3 regions of the Embleya sp. NBC_00888 genome follow, and region 3 is predicted to be linked to each of the others. Evidence: riboswitches for the same ligand, from Rfam matches in the RefSeq annotation. Region 3 holds a riboswitch; each other region holds the start of a gene.
What was found. A riboswitch is a leader RNA that binds a small molecule or an ion and turns the genes downstream of it on or off. The one in region 3 is predicted to bind cyclic di-AMP.
Positions count from the first base shown of each region.

Region 1: it holds a riboswitch for cyclic di-AMP, as region 3 does, so the genes downstream of both, OG948_RS07750 (transglycosylase family protein) here and OG948_RS40475 (NlpC/P60 family protein) in region 3, are expected to answer to the same signal.
Region 2: it holds a riboswitch for cyclic di-AMP, as region 3 does, so the genes downstream of both, OG948_RS47640 (NlpC/P60 family protein) here and OG948_RS40475 (NlpC/P60 family protein) in region 3, are expected to answer to the same signal.

Region 1 is NZ_CP108784.1:1,979,531-1,984,729, reverse strand. It holds gene OG948_RS07765 (Tm-1-like ATP-binding domain-containing protein) at 1-215, shown strand, start outside; gene OG948_RS07760 (phosphoenolpyruvate hydrolase family protein) at 217-1,041, shown strand; gene OG948_RS07755 (EthD family reductase) at 1,183-1,518, shown strand; cyclic di-AMP (ydaO/yuaA leader) riboswitch at 1,715-1,906, shown strand; gene OG948_RS07750 (transglycosylase family protein) at 1,907-2,650, shown strand; gene OG948_RS07745 (nucleobase:cation symporter-2 family protein) at 2,772-4,238, opposite strand; gene OG948_RS07740 (DUF6421 family protein) at 4,640-5,199, shown strand, end outside.
Region 2 is NZ_CP108785.1:3,021,474-3,026,672, forward strand. It holds gene OG948_RS47630 (helix-turn-helix domain-containing protein) at 1-271, opposite strand, end outside; gene OG948_RS47635 (NADP-dependent oxidoreductase) at 355-1,275, shown strand; gene OG948_RS47640 (NlpC/P60 family protein) at 1,463-2,425, opposite strand; cyclic di-AMP (ydaO/yuaA leader) riboswitch at 2,432-2,624, opposite strand; gene OG948_RS47645 (TMEM165/GDT1 family protein) at 3,034-3,618, opposite strand; gene OG948_RS47650 (TetR family transcriptional regulator) at 3,917-4,486, opposite strand; gene OG948_RS47655 (multidrug efflux SMR transporter) at 4,483-4,803, opposite strand; gene OG948_RS47660 (hypothetical protein) at 5,002-5,199, shown strand, end outside.
Region 3 is NZ_CP108785.1:1,415,475-1,420,673, reverse strand. It holds gene OG948_RS40490 (acyl-CoA dehydrogenase family protein) at 1-656, opposite strand, end outside; partial or broken gene OG948_RS40485 (CGNR zinc finger domain-containing protein) at 691-960, shown strand; gene OG948_RS40480 (hypothetical protein) at 1,140-1,844, opposite strand; gene OG948_RS40475 (NlpC/P60 family protein) at 2,321-3,412, opposite strand; cyclic di-AMP (ydaO/yuaA leader) riboswitch at 3,422-3,559, opposite strand; gene OG948_RS40470 (bile acid:sodium symporter) at 3,947-4,888, opposite strand; gene OG948_RS40465 (cation transporter) at 5,163-5,199, opposite strand, start outside.

The DNA.
Region 1 (5,199 bases), on a different replicon from region 3:
ACCTGCCGCTGCGCGGGGTCTCGGCGATCGACGTCGAGGGCGCGCCCTTCTACGATTCCGTCGCCGACAAGGCGCTGTTCGACGAGTTGCGGTCCGGACTCGCGGGCAGTGCCGTCGAGTTGCACGAGGCGGCGACGGACATCAACGATCCGGCGTTCGCCACGGCGGCGGCGGATCGACTGCACGAGATGATCACGAAGGGACGTGTGGACTGAGATGGACGGACGCGAGGCGCGGGGCCGACTGCACAGGACGGTCGAGCAGGGCGGCGTCGTGATCGGCGCGGGCGCGGGCACCGGATTGTCGGCCAAGTGCGCCGAGGCCGGCGGCGTGGACCTGATCATCATCTACAACTCCGGCCGTTACCGGATGGCCGGACGCGGTTCGCTGGCCGGGCTGCTGCCCTACGGCGACGCCAACGCGATCGTGGTCGAGATGGCCGGCGAGGTGCTGCCGGTGGTGCGGAGTACTCCGGTGCTGGCCGGGGTGTGCGGCACGGATCCGTTCCGGATCATGCCGCACTTCCTGGACCAACTCGCCGCGATGGGCTTCGCGGGCGTGCAGAACTTCCCCACGGTCGGCCTGTTCGACGGTGTCTTCCGGCAGAACCTGGAGGAGACCGGCATGGGCTACGACCTGGAGGTGGAGATGATCCGGCTGGCCGCCGAGCGCGGCCTGCTCACCGCGCCCTACGTCTTCGATCCGGAGCAGGCCCGCGCGATGGCCGCGGCCGGCGCGGACGTCCTGGTCCCGCACCTGGGGCTGACCACCAAGGGCAGCATCGGCGCGAGCACCGCGGTCTCGCTCGACGAGGCGGTGGAGCGGGTGCAGCGGATGCGCGACGCGGCGGCGGAGGTGAACCCGGACGTGCTGGTGTTGTGCCACGGCGGGCCGATCGCCGAGCCCGAGGACGCCGCGTACGTGCTGGCGCACACCACCGGCGTGGTGGGCTTCTTCGGCGCCTCCAGCATGGAACGGCTGCCGACCGAGACGGCCATCACCGAGCAGGCGCGGGCGTTCAAGGCCATCGGAGCCCGGTAGGCACCGCGCCGTACGAATCCGGGCATCTCGTGCCGGACGCAGGGCGGTACCGGCGGGACGCACCGGGCGTGCCACGTCGGAGGCAGGACGCACAGGGCACCACCAGCAGGACACATCCACCACGACCACGAGGAGTCGCGTGTGTACAAGCTGACCGTGCTGTATGGCCACCCCGAGGACCCGGCGGCGTTCGACGCCTATTACTGGGAGAAGCACGTCCCGCTCGCCCGCACGATGCCGGGATTGACCGGCTGGACCATCGGCAAGTGCGATCCGGACCCCTCCGGCGCGCAGCCGCCCTATTACCTGGTGGTCGGGTTGTACGCGCCGACCCGCGCGGGTATCGAGGCAACCCTGGATTCGCCCGAGGGCCGGGCCACGGTGGCCGACGTCGCCAATTTCGCGACCGGCGGCGCGACGTTCCTTTGGGACGTGGAGCGGGTAGTCGTACCAGTGGAGCTGCCCGCGACGGAATAGCCCGACGGTGCCGCACGGGTGACCACGCGGCCGCGCACCGTGGACGCCGGCGCCGTGAGCTGCGAGGATGGCGACATATCGGGCAAATCGGTGTTATTCCTGCCTATGGGGCACCTCACAAAGCACCCGAAATGTTTGCCAACCCGGCGGCCCGGTGCGTAGCTTCGTGGTTGTTCGCACAAGCGGACTCCCCGGGCGGTACGCCGAATCCTGCCGCCGCCCGAGGGAAGCAGTCGATATCGACTGGCGGCAGGAGCGGGGGAACCAAGTGAGTGCCGGCATCGGCAATGTCGATGTCGTGGGGTGAAGCCATGCCTGTTTTCAGGCGAGGCCGGGCCAATCGTCCGAACCCGACAGCTAACTTCGTAGGCGCCCGACGAGGTAATCAATGACCTTCCGTGCCATCACCGCTCCCGTTCGCTCGCTCTCTCGTGGCCGTCGCGCCGGCATCGCCGTCGCCGCCGGTGCGGGTCTCGTCCTTCCCCTCGTGGGCATGGCGGGCAGCGCGAACGCGGCGTCCTCGTCCACGTGGGACGCGGTCGCGCAGTGCGAGAGCACCGGGAATTGGAGCATCAACACGGGCAACGGTTTCTCCGGCGGTCTGCAGTTCACCCCGAGCACCTGGAACGCCTTCGGCGGCGGCGAGTACGCGGCCGGCGCCGCGCAGGCGAGCAAGGCACAGCAGATCGCGGTCGCCGAGCGCGTGCTGGCCGCGCAGGGCCCCGGCGCCTGGCCGGTCTGCTCGCAGAAGGCCGGTCTGGCCAAGGGCGGCAACGCGTCCGCCACGGCCGAGTCCTCGACCACCGGCAAGACCAAGGCCCAGGACGAGCCGAAGGCCGCGGCCAAGGCCGAGTCGGCGACCGAGACCGCACCGCGCAACTCCGGCGCCGACGCGCCGAAGGTCCAGGTGCAGCCGAAGCAGGACGTCGCCGCGCAGGACGCGTCGAAGTCGGCCGCGAGCAAGCAGGCTTCGGGCTCCGGCAGCTACACCGTCAAGGCCGGTGACACGCTCTCCTCCGTCGCCGCCAAGCTCGGCGTCAAGGGTGGCTACCAGGCCCTGTACACCGCCAACTCGGGTGTCATCGGTGACAACCCGAACGTGATCAGCGTGGGCACCAAGCTCGCCGTCTGACGCACGAACGGCAACACGTGGGCCCCGTCGAGGACTTCGGCGGGGCCCACGCCCATGTCCGGTCGGTGGTGACCGAAATGGAACGCCGTGTGGCCGTGTTGCCGTTCGCTTCGTCGATCGATCAGGCCCGGCTGGGGAGTTCGGTGGCTCCTGCGGACCGGGTGGGGGCGGGGATCGCCGGTTCGTCGGCCGCTTCGCGGGACGCGGATCCGGTGTGGTTGAGCAGCAGGTTGAGGACGACCGCGATGATCGAGCCGGCCGAGATGCCGGACTCGGCGATCATCGCGACCTTGTCCGGGAACGCGTGGTAGAAGTCCGGGAACGCGATCGGGAAGACGCCGAAGGCCAGGGCCACCGCCACGATCAGCGCGTTGGGGCCGGCGTCGAGGTCGGCCTTGCCCAGGGTGCGGATGCCGGCCACCGCGACGGTGCCGAACAGCACCACGCCGGCGCCGCCGAGGACCGGCTGCGGGACGAGCGCGACCAGGCCGCCGACGATCGGCATCAGGCCCATCAGGACCAGGAATCCGCCGCACACCGCGACCACGAACCGGCTGCGGATCCGGGTCAGCGCGACCAGGCCGATGTTCTGCGCGAAGGCCGTGCACGCGAAGCCGTTGAACACCCCGCCGAGCGCGGTGGCCAGGCCGTCGGCGCGCAGACCGCCGGCTATCGTGCGATCGTCGGCGGGTTTGTCCACCACCTCGCCCAGCGCGATGATGTCGGCCGTCGACTCGGTCATGCAGACGATCATCACCACGAGCATGGACACGGTCACCGACACGTCGAACTGCGGCGCGCCGAACGCGAACGGCTGTGGGACCTCGAAGACGGCCAGGTCGCCCAGGGCGCCGCCGTCCACCTTGTCGAACGGGATGGCCAGCAGGGTGCCGAAGAGCAGGCCGAGCAGGATCGCGACGCGCTGCAGGAAGCCGGTCAGCACCCGGTGCAGGACCAGGATCGCGACCAGCGTGGCGGCGGCGAGCCCGAGGTTGGTCGTCGAGCCGTAGTCGGCCGCCTTGCTGTCGCCGCCCTGCGACCAGTTCCCGGCGACCGGCAGCAGGGACACCCCGATCAGGGTGATCACCGTGCCGCTGACCACCGGCGGGAAGAAGCGGATCAGTCGACAGAAGACCGGCGCGAGCAGGAAACAGAACACGCCCGAGACGATCGTCGCGCCGAAGATCACCGGCAGTGTCGCGTCCTGCTTGGCCGCGGCCACCGCCAGGATCGGCGAGACCACCGCGAAGGTGACGCCGTTGACGAACGGCAGTCGTGAGCCGATCCGCCAGAAGCCGAGCGTCTGCAGCAGCGTGGCGAGCCCGGCGATCAGCAGGCTCGCCCCCAGCAGCGTGGTCAGCTCCGCGGTGGACAGGCCCAGCGCCCCGCCGATGATCAGCGGTGGCGCGGCGACTCCGGCGTACATCGTGGCCACGTGTTGCAGGGCGCCGGCCAGCATGCGCCCCGGCGGCAGCACCTCGTCCACGGGGTGCACGGGCGACGCCCCGGCCCCCGGTGACGCCCCGTCGGCGGCATCGCCCGGCGATCCCGCCGCGCCCGCGGTCTTCCTGGTGGTTCTCCAGCCCATGATCGGCGCCTCCACATCGGGTGCCGTCGTAGGACGGCCCGGCCCATTGGACGTACTGGATCGCAGGATCGGGCAGTGGGAGTGGATGCGGATCCGGGGCGTTCCCCTGCCGATTATTTCGCTATACGGAATCAATATTCCGTTGATCAGAAGGAGACTGTAGGGACGGGCCGGATCGGCGGTCAATAGGCACAGACGTCGGCGGTTCGGGCCGGTCACATCTTGTGGCTTCCTCCAAACGCGGCGTCGATCTCCGGAAGGCGGCCGGGTCGCATTTTCAACTTATTCGGGCAAAACGTACCAGCGACGATAAGATTGCGTTTGAAATGCCCTTGCGGCGTTAAATTCTTTTGACATAGGTTCTTCTGACCGTGGTTCCTGCTTTCTCCTGAGAGGGTTCCATGTCGAACATGACCCGCGTAGCCGTCCGTACCGCCGTAGACCACCCGCTGTGGCCCGTGCTCAAGGAAGCCGTCGCCGACCTGCGTCCGTTGCAGGCCAAGGACGGTTCGATCGAGCCGTCCGAGCACGCGTCCGCCCGCGCCCTGGTCGCCGACATCACGTCGGCGGTCACCGGGCTCGCACCGCTGTTCCCGCACGACGAGGCGTACCTGGAAGCGGTCGTCGCCGACTTCGCCCGCTGGGCGGCGGACGGCTTCGGCCGTCCCGACTTCCTGGACTCGCTCGTCGCGTTCCGCCCGGAGCAGGCTCGGCACGACGGTCTGGAGCACCTCGTGGTGTTCCCGATGACCACCCAGAACGGCAATCCCAACCGCAACGTCGAGGCCGTGCTGCTGCGGGTGGTGTGGCCGCAGTGGCTGGCCGCGCTGGAGGCCGAGCGCTACGACAACGCGATGTTCGTGCCGATCGCGTTCGTCGACTTCACCGCCGGCTACGACACCGACTCGGCGGTGCTCTTCCCGGAGACGGTGGCCGTGCGCGAGGTGCCCAGGTTCACCTG
Region 2 (5,199 bases), 1.6 Mb from region 3:
GGTCCGCCGGTGGGTCCCCCTCGAGGTCGGCCCACCCGGGGACGATCACGGTCTCGGCCAGGGCCAGTCGGTCGAGTCCGCAGTCGGGTTCGAGGAGGAAGCGGCCGTCGGCCCGCACGGGGCCCGCCCCACAGATGACGAGCTCGTACCAGCTCTCCACCGGGACCGGCGGGGCCGAGCCGAAGAACTCGTGGGCCAAGGCCAGTTCGAAGTGCAGGATCCCGTCGGCGACGGCTATCGCGACTGTGCTCACGTCCGGAAGTGTATGCATCATGTCGTTCCGGACGCTCGTGTGGGGTGCCGGGTGGTCGACACGATGTGGGGGTTGGTCTTTCGGACGGGGAGGCAAGTGACGTGCGCGCTGTCGGTCAGGATGTGCTGGGTGGTCCCGAGGTGTTGCGGGAGTTCGACCTGGAGCGGCCGGTGCCCGGCCCGAGCGAGGTACTGGTCGGGGTGCACGCGGCGGGCGTCAACCCGACCGACTGGATACATCGGGCCACGGGCCTGATCCTTGGCGAACCGCCGTTCGTGCTCGGGTGGGACGTGTCGGGCGTGGTGGAGGCGGTGGGCCTGGGGGTGACGATCCATCGACCGGGCGACGAGGTGTTCGGCATGCTGAGCTACCCGTACGGCAACGGGGCGCACGCCGAGTACGTGGTCTCGGCGGCCCGCCACCTGGTGCGCAAGCCCGCGAATGTCGACCACGTGCGGGCCGCCGCGCTGCCCCTGGCCGCGATCACCGCCTGGCAGGCCCTGGTGGACACCGCGGAACTGCGGGAAGGGCAAAGGGTGTTGATTCACGCCGCGGCGGGCGGGGTCGGTCACCTGGCGGTCCAGATCGCCAAGGCGCGCGGCGCGTACGTGATCGGCACCGCGAGCGCGGCCAAGCACGACTTCGTCCGCGGGCTGGGCGCCGACGAGATGATCGACTACGCCACGACCGACTTCGCCGACGTCGTGCGGGACGTGGACGTCGTGCTGGACGGCGTCGGCGGCGAGTACGGTCCCCGCTCGCTGCGGACGCTGCGCCGGGGCGGCGTGCTCGTCGCGATCGTGAACAACGTCGGGGACCTGGACGTCGAGCGGTACGGGGTCCGGGCCGAGGAGATGCTCGTCGAGGCCGACCACGCGGCCATGCGGCAGGTCGCGGACCTGGTCGAGGCGGGGCGACTGCGCGCCGCGATCGACTCGGTGTTCCCGCTGGCGGACGCGGCCAAGGCACACGAGCGCGGGGAGACCGGCCGGGTCACGGGCAAGATCGTCCTGACGGTCTGACGCCCGCGCTCCGGTCCGCCCGCCCCCGGTCCGCCCGCCTGCACCCGCGTGTCCGCCGGGACGCACGGCGGCGCCGCGCGCTCCGACCGTCGTCGGAGGGCACGGCGCCGAAAGCGCGTCCCACTATGCGGTTGTGTCACCGTCGCCGGAGCATATGTGCGCCGACCGCGGCGGGTTGCCGGTTCGATCAGGCCGGGCGGGTGGCGCCGGCGATCGGCATGGTGTTGATCGAGGCGATCTCGACCGACTTGCGCGGGTTGGGGGCGTGCACCATCTTGCCGTCACCGATGTAGATGCCGACGTGGCTGATGCCCGAGTAGAAGAACACCAGGTCGCCGGGCTGCAGGTTGGCGACCGACACGTGCGTGTCGGCGGCGAACTGGTCGTTGGTCACGCGGGGCAGCGAGATGCCCGCGGACTTGTACGCGGCCTGGACCAGACCCGAGCAGTCGTACGCGTTCGGGCCGGTGGCGCCGTACACGTACGGCTTGCCGATCTGCGCCTTGGCGAAGGCCACGGCCTGGGCGGCCTTGCTGCTCGACGCGGTCGAGGAGCCGCCGGTCGGCGCCTGGTTGCCCTTCGAGCCGCCGGTGGCGGGCTTGGCCGCGGGCTTGACCGACACGTCGGCCGACGGCTTGCTCGCCGGCTTGGGGGTGGTCTTGCCCGGCGTGACGGAGGTCTTGGGCTGGACCTTGATGCTCGGCTTGGCGGGCGCGGCGGCCTTGGGGGCCTCGGGCGCCGAGCCGTCCAGACGCAGGGTCTGGCCGATCTCGATCAGGTCCGGGCCGGACAGCAGCACGTCGCGGTTGAGCTCGTACAGGCTCTGCCAGCCGCCGTTGACCTGGTTGGTCTGGGCGAGCCGGAACAGCGTGTCGCCGGCCTGGACCACGTAGCGGGCCTTGTCGGCGGCCGTGTCGGTCTCCGGCGTGGCGGGCGCGGCCTGGACCGGGGCCGCGTCGACCGCGGCGGTGGGGACCGCCGACAGCACGGCGGAGGGGGACTGCTCGGAGGTGGAGGGGGCCTGCGCCGGGGCGGCGCCGGCGGTGGCGACCGGGATCACGACACCCATGCCGGCGATGCCCACCGCCGCGACGAAGCGGCGGACGTTGGTGGGTCGAGCGGCGCGATGGCGAGCGTTTGTGGACAGCATGAAATGGGGTCCTCTCCTGTCGCCTACGAGGTGAGCTGTCGGATTCGGACTGGAGCAGCCCGGTCGCGTTACGCGACTTCACCCCTAGCCGTCACCGGAACGATCCCGGCCACGGCGATTCACCTGGTTCCCCCGCTCCCGTCGGATTCTTCGATGTAGACCTCCCGCTGCCGGCGACGGGATTCGGCGTACCGGCGACAGGGTTCACCCGAAAGGTGAATCGGCGAGAAAGGTAGGCAATGCGGATGCCTGATCACAACCGAAACGCCGACTTCGCCTTGCGGGTAAAGGCGGAATAAATGCGACATCTCTCCCGCGTTCGGCTCCTGTGCACCGGTGATGACGAGGGGATATCTCGGAGAGTGGCGTGATCGTGCGGTAACGGAAAATAGTCGAGACTCGTCGCGGGGCGCGGAAAATGAATTGCGGCCCGAAGTCGGCTATATAATTTATGTCCGTTATATCCATGCGGCCTACATCACATTTCGGGCAACCGATCGACTGGTCATGCCGGACATGCCGGCGATGCCCCGATCCGCCCCTCGCCGTCGTCGGGGTGACCGGCGGCGCGGGCGCCATCCGCGGGGCCGGGCATCGCCGGGGGCGGGTCAGCCGGTGAACACCTCCACCAGCGACCAGATCGCCAGCCCGAGCATGCACAGGCCGCCGATCCGCTGCACCGTCTGCAGCGGGACGCGCTTGGCGATGAACCGCCCGGCGAGCAGGGCCAACGCGGACACCGACATCAGTGCCGCGGCCGAGCCGATCGCGGTGGACCAGGTGCCGTTCGTGGCGGCCAGGTTGGCCGTGGTGATCTGGGTGAGGTCGCCCCATTCGCTGATGAACACGGCCACGAAGGCGGTCGAGAAGACCGGCCGGAAGCCGGTCACGCTCTTGCCCGCGGTGTCCTCGTCCTCCTCGCCCGCTCCGCCGCGCAACAACATGAAGGCGCCGAAGCCGAACAGGGCGGCGGAGACGAGCTTGACGATCCAGCCGGGGAGCAGCCCGAGCAGGCCGCCCGCGCCGACGGCGAGGGCCACGTGTACGACGAACGCGGCCGAGGTGCCGAACCACACGTAGAGCGGACGCATGCGGGTGCCCATGGCAAGCGACGCGAACATCGTCTTGTCCGGGAGCTCGGCGAGGAAGATCAGCCCGAAGGCGGTCAGGATCGCCAGAAGGTCGAGGCGCATTCCGGGTGGCTTTCTGCGAGAGCCGGACCCCGGGTCTTCACGAAGCGCCGCACGGCAACCGGAGGACCACTCGGCCCGGCACGACGGGGTGCACCCACGAGAAGACGAGGGTGCGTCGATGCCTGGCCGAAGGTCTCGCCCACCCGTGTCGAGCACGGGCCCGGCCACCGGGAGTCCGAGGACTCCAGCATGTCGACGACCGGTTCACGGGGCTACTCCCCTTCGCGGTCACGACTTTACCGCACCCGGCGCCGGCACCGGCCCGGCCGCTCCTCGGCGGGCCGGGCCGTTGCGACGCCTACGACGAGCCGTTCGCCGACGACGACCCGCCCTCACCCAGGACCCGGGCCAACGACCAGCGCAACTGTGTCTCGTCCAGCGTCGTGTCCAGCGTCAGCACCTGAAGCATGGTCCCGTCCAGCACGGCGAGCGCCGCGGCGGCGGCGCGCGGTCCGACCCGGACGGACAGGAAATCGCCGACGCCCTCGACCCAGGCCAGGGCGAACCCGCGCAGCTCCGGGCTGCGGGCGGCGGCCAGGTACAACTCGTACTCGACCAGCGCGCGCGAGCGGTCCGCGAGGTATTCCGCGGTGAGCGCGGTGAGCACCCCGGGCAGGTCCTCCGCGTCCCGCGCCCGCCGGACCCACTCCTCCAGCAGCCGCACCGTCTCGGCCGACGCGTGCGCGAGCGCCGCGGCGACCAGGTCGTCGAGCGAGGCGAAGTAGTACGTGGTCGCTCCCAACGGCACGCCCGCCCGGGCCGCGACCAGGCGATGCGTGGTGTTGCCCACGCCCACCTCCGCGATCACCTCACACGCGCCGCGCACGATCCGCAGTCGCCGACCCTCCGGATCCCGGGCCGCGGTCAATGCGCACCACCCAGGTTCAACACCACGACGCCCGCGATCACCAGTGCCATCCCGAACGCCTTGAGCAACGTCACCGGCTCGTTCAGGAACGCCGCGCCGACCAGTGCGATGGCCACCGTCCCCAGTCCGGACCAGATCGCGTACGCCGTGCCCACCTGCAACTGCCGCAACGACAGCGTCAGCAGGTAGAAGGCACCCGCGTATCCGCCCAGACAAGCCAGCGTCGGCCACAGCCGGGTGAACCCGTCGGTGCTCTTCAGCAGACTGGTCGCGATCACCTCACACGAGATCGCCAGCCCCAGGAACAGCCAGGCCACGGGCCTCTCCCTCCGAGTGGTACAGATGTACAAGTACAAATGTACAAGAATGCTCGCGCCCGGGTGATCGGAGCCCTCGTCTCGGCCGCCGGCCCGGAAGGAGTCGGAACCGGCCGGACTCGGCCCGGAGCCGGCGCGGAACCGACGCGGCTCGCGGCCGGCCCCGGGACAGCCCAAACCGGTGGATAGGCTGCTTCGATGCCCATCGAACGGCCGGATCGCATTCGAGGCGCGACGGCCGATCGGCCGGCCGCGTGCGTCGCCGCGTTGCCGCCGTCGATCGGCGCGACCCGGCTGGTCGCGGTGGACGGGATCGGCGGTTCCGGCAAGACCACGTTCGCCGACGCGCTCGCCGCGCGACTGGGCGGCGCGCCGGTGGTGCGCCTGGACGACTTC
Region 3 (5,199 bases):
GGGTCGACGATCCGACATCGGTTTTCTCGCCGCAGCAGGGTGTTGCGGAAGTTCACCAACTGGCTGCGGGTGCCGCGCAGGCCCATCGAGTCCCAGATCGACACCATCTCGATGCTGTCGTCCCGGCTCACCCCGAAGAACGCCGGTCCGTCGTCGAGCAGCGCGTTGACGAGGAAGTGGTCCGCGATCTCGCACCCGGACACGAACCGCTTCGCGCCGTCCAGTTCGAATCCGCCGTCCACCGGTTCGGCCCGCTGGAGCGGCATCAGGAAGAGGTTCCCGCCGGTAGGCTCCGACAGCGCGTTCGCGAACCGTTTGCCCGCCGCCAACTCCTCCGCGTAGAACTGCGGTCCGTACCCGACCAGCGCCTGTGCCGAGCCCAGATGCATCATCCAGACGCACGCCGTCGACGGGCACGCCTTGCCGATGATGCCGAGGATCTCTCCGAGCGCCTGGTAGGACAGCCCGGAACCGCCTCGCTCCCGGGGCATCGCGGCCAGGTCCAAGCCGGCCTCGTGTAACGCCGTCAGATTGGCGACCGGGAGGGTGGCCTCATGATCGTGCCGGTCCGCCGTCGCTGCGAACTGCCGGGCCAGATCCCGCGCCGCGTCGACGAACCGCTGTTCTTCCCTGGAAACCGCAAACGGTGAAGTCACCGGCTCAGCCTAGAAGTCTCGTGGGGACGTCGGGGTGGGTTCCCGCGACGCGAGCGGCGGGTGCCGGCCTCGTCGTTTCGAAGGGCGAGCCTCGCATGCCGAAGTCGCGGTCGCAGTCGCGGTACTGGCCCCCGCCATCGGGCCGACCGGGAAGCGGCAGTGGGTTGAAACCCATGGCGGCACGCACCTGGCGGCCACCGTCGCCCGGGACGCGGTCGAGTCGCAGACCGGGCCCTTCGCGGACCGCATCCGTAGCTGCGCCGCCGAGGATTGCCACCTCGTCTACGTCGACACCTCACGCCCCGGCAGCCTCACGATGGCAATGCCGCGTGATCGTCACGGCGAACGGGACCAAACGGTTCGGGCGACGCGGCAGCAGAGCCGACCGCGCTCGCCGACCATCTCGCCGCGCACGGCCCGGGGTTGGCGATGCCAGCCGGCGTGTTTCCGGGTCGCCGCCCGTGCACGGGTGCAACGCTCGTGTCAGGAGCGGGTGTTCGCGGGCGGGATCGCCGGTGTTCTGCCGTCCAGGACCGGCCGGTTCGGCACGGATGCGCGCGGGACCTCGAAGCGCGCGAGCCGGATGTACGGAGCGAGGCATTCCGGTGGGGTGTTGCGATCGGGGAAGCGTACGTCGAGCCTGAGCCGGTTCCCGTTCGCGTACAGCCGGGCGCCCTCGGGGTCGAGGCAACCCGCGTCGATGGTCACGGAGATCACGACGTTGTGGGCGAAGTCGGTTGCGGGGACGGGCTCCGCAGGCCGCTTGGTCGGGGCCCCGGTGAACAGGCCTGCCAGGACGTCCGCATCCTGTGTCGCCGATTCGGCGATGGCGAACACCTTGGGGAGGCCGCGGGCGTCGGCGAAGGAGATGGTCCGCGTGTCGAGGCGGCCGTCGGTGGGTGTGGCGGGTGGTCGGGTGCCGGGTGAAGTGGTGCCCGGCGGCGTAGCGCTCGGGGTGACCGGAGTTCCGGTGGAGCCGGCGGAGGGTGAGGCGACGGGAGTGCCGACCGATGCGGTGACCGGGGTATCGGACGCCGTTCGGATCGGCTCTCCCGCCGTGGGATTGTCGTCGTCGTCTCCTGCGAGCAGGAGCCACAGTCCGATCCCGAGGCAGGCGGCGGCGATCAGTGAGGCGGCGACGACGATGATCGTCCGGGTGGCGGGTGGTCGTGCATTCGACTCGGCCATGGTGATGTGACGTCGGCGCTCGGCGACCGGTTCCCCGATCGCGGAACATGGTGGCGCGGTGGGGACGGCCTGGCGTCGTCCGTGCCGGGAGGGCCGGTTCGGGGCATGCGCGTGGGGCGAGCAGCGGGACCGACACGGGGCACGGGGGCACGGGGCAGGTACAGGGGTAGGCGCCGGCCCGGCCAACTGCCGGGAGCCGTCCGGGCTTCGCCACGCCGGGGTCGACCATGGCAGGGGTTCCGGACGTCCCTCGGCAGCCTCGCGTGTTCGATCGGCGTGGCCGCGCGCGGACTTCGGCGTCGACCGACGTGGGCTGGACAGCCGCGGGTCGGTACGGACCTCGCGGCTGTCCTGATGCGCGCACGCTCACGGCCGATGCTCGCCGAGCGGGCCTGTCGGAACGTGTCCGGGAGAGGACGCTGTGGAGGGATCGGCGCGCGGCCGATCGGCCTGACCGGGTCGAACGGCCGATGGGCCTAACCGGGTCGAACGGCCGCGTAGAACTCCATCGAGAAGACCGGCGCTATGGTCACGTTCTTGCCCGGCCGCGGGGCGTGCACGATCTGGCCGCCGCCGATGTAGATGCCCACGTGCGAGTTGTCCGAGTAGTAGAACACCAGGTCGCCCGGCTGCAGCGCGTCCTTGGAGATCCGCGGGCCGTCGTTGACCTGGGTCCAAGTGGTGCGGCTCAGCGAGACGTTGGCGGCCTTCCACGAAGCCTGGGTCAGTCCCGAGCAGTCGTAGGAGCTGGGACCCACGGCCCGAGGCGAGTACGGCTTGCCGATCTGGGCCTTCGCGAACGCGACCGCGGCCGCGGCCCGGCCGGAGACGGGGACGTTGGTCGCCGGCGGCGGTGTGTCCGGCTTGTCCCGCGAGCTGCGGTCGGTGTCGCCGCGTGGAGCGGCGTCGTTCTTGTGCTCGTTCGAGTCGAGGACTTCCTTCTTCTGCTTCTCGCTGAGCGTGTTCAGCAGTCGTTGGGCCTCGGCGAGCTTGGTCTGGATCTCGGTCTTGTTCTTGTTCAGCTCGGTGCGCAGCTTCTCCAGTTCCGCGAGCTGCGAGGAGGCCTCGGTGCGGTCCTGCTGGAGAGCTCGGGCCTGCGCCGCGATCTGCTTCAGCTTGGCGGCCTGTTGGCCGTCGAGCTGGGACATCATCTGCGACTTCTGCAGGAAGCCTTCGGGGTCGCCGCTGAGCGCGAGCGAGAGCGACGGCGGCAGGCCGCCGCTGCGGTACTGGTTGGCCGCCAGGACACCGATCTGGTCGCGCAGGGCGTTCAGCGCGGCCTGTTCCTCGGCGATCCGGGTCTGCGTCTGGTTCGCGGTGGCCTGTTGCTTGGTGATCTGCTCGTCGACGCCGTTGGCGGCGTCGGTGGCCTTGATCACGTCGCTGTGCAGTTGGTTGACGCGTTCCTTGGTCTGCTGGAACGACTGCGCGGGATCCGCGCTCGCGGTGCCGGCGAAGGTCATTACGCCGGTCATCGTCGCGGCGGCTGTGACGACGGTCGCCGCGGTACGCGCGACGGTGCGCGGTTTGGGCTTGCTGTGGTGCCCGGAACGACGTTGCGACGCCATTGGTGGCGGGTCTCCTTCCTCGGCCGCCTACCGGGTTGGCTGACGGGTTCGGGCGGAAGAAGGCGCCCTACGGTGCCGGAGCACCGATTCACCCCAGGGACTGCGAGGGTCCCCGGTTCCGGCTTCTCGTCGCGACGACTGCGGTCACCCACAGTCACCGAAACGCGTCCCCGAATTCGGCGGTGGCGATCGTGTCGAACGGGATGGTCGACGTGGAACCGATCGCCTTTCGTTGAACTTTAGTCACAGGAGTGTCACGGTCATCATCAGTGATCTCTGCATTGCCAAGTCTTTACCAAATTGACCGTTTCCTTTTCCCTTTATCAAGGGAAAGTCTCCTAAATTCCCTAAAGTCGATCTTGGGTTGTTTTGATAATGATTGGCAACCCGGGCCCGCCGGCGGCCCAACTCCACGGATGTCACCGAACGTATGCGATACGTGAGCCGCCGGCTGAGATCCCGGCGGGGCGGTTCTCACGTCGCGCCGAGTGCCGCCGCTGGGGACGTTCGGGCGTTCGGAGGTTCGGGGGGCTGTCAGTGGGTTGGCAGGAATTTGGGGATCGTGCGGACGTAGACGACCATGCCGACGACCTCGACCAGGGTCTGGGTGACGACGACGAGCGCGGCGAGGGCGAGGCGGTCGGGCAGGGACAGGGCCAGGGGGAGCACGACGAGGGAGTTGCGGGTCGCGCCGGTGAAGACGACGGCCCGTCCTGCGGGCACGTCCAGGCGGAACAGCCGCGCGATCGCGAGTCCGGCGAACGCCATCACGACCAGGAACAGTACGTAGAAGGGCACCACCCGCAGGACCGGGCCGAGGTCGTCGTCAAGCCTGGGGATCTGGGAGGCGACCACGACGAACAGGGTGGCGGCCATCAGCGGCACCATCGTGGTGTTCGCGGCGTCGGTGAAACGTTGCCCGGCGCGTCGTCGCGCGGCCCATGCCTGGGTGGCCCAGGCGAGGGCCAGGGGGATGACGATCAAGACGACGAACGCCTCGACGAACGGTCCCGCCTCGACGGTGTCGGCGAGTTCGGAGCCCATGAACAGGAGCAGGAACAGTGGGAGCAGGAGCATCTGGGCGAGCAGGAGCAGGGGGGTGGCGGCGAGAAGGCGTCCCTTGTCGGCGCCGGCGAGGCCGCTGAAGACGATCACGTAGTCCACGCACGGGCACAGCAGGACCAGGAGCACGCCGATGCGGACGGCCCGGTCGTCGGGCAGGAACGCGAACATCGCCGCGACCACCAGGGGCACGACGGCGAAGTTCACGGTCAGTGCGGCGGCCAGGAATCGGCCCGCGCGCAGGGCGCGCACCAGTTCGGCGGCGGGGACCTGGAGGAACGTCACGAACAGCAGTGCGGCCAGGACCGGATTGATCGCGTGTTCCAGCCCCGGACCCATCGACGGCGACACCCACCCGGCGAGGCCGCCGGCCGCCATCGCCCCCAGGTAGATCGCGACTTGGTGGTCCTCCATGACCGCGACCGGCTCCCGTGGCTCCTGCTGTGACACCCGAACACTCCCGGACCCGATCCGAACCACCGCGCGAACCGGCCGGTTCGAACACCTCCATCCTGCCGGGTGCCGACCCACCGTTCGCGCTGCCCGGCCGGGGTCGGCCGCGGGTGCGTGGGGTTGGTGGCGGCCCGCGTCCAGGAGCACGATCCGGGCCTCGGGCCGTAGGAGGGTTTTGGGGAGGCGGGGTTGGAGGCGGGCGTCGCGGTGGCCGCCGGGGTGGCGCGATGGGTGTTCAGGTGCAGCAGGCGCAGCCGGGTTGGCAGCCGCAG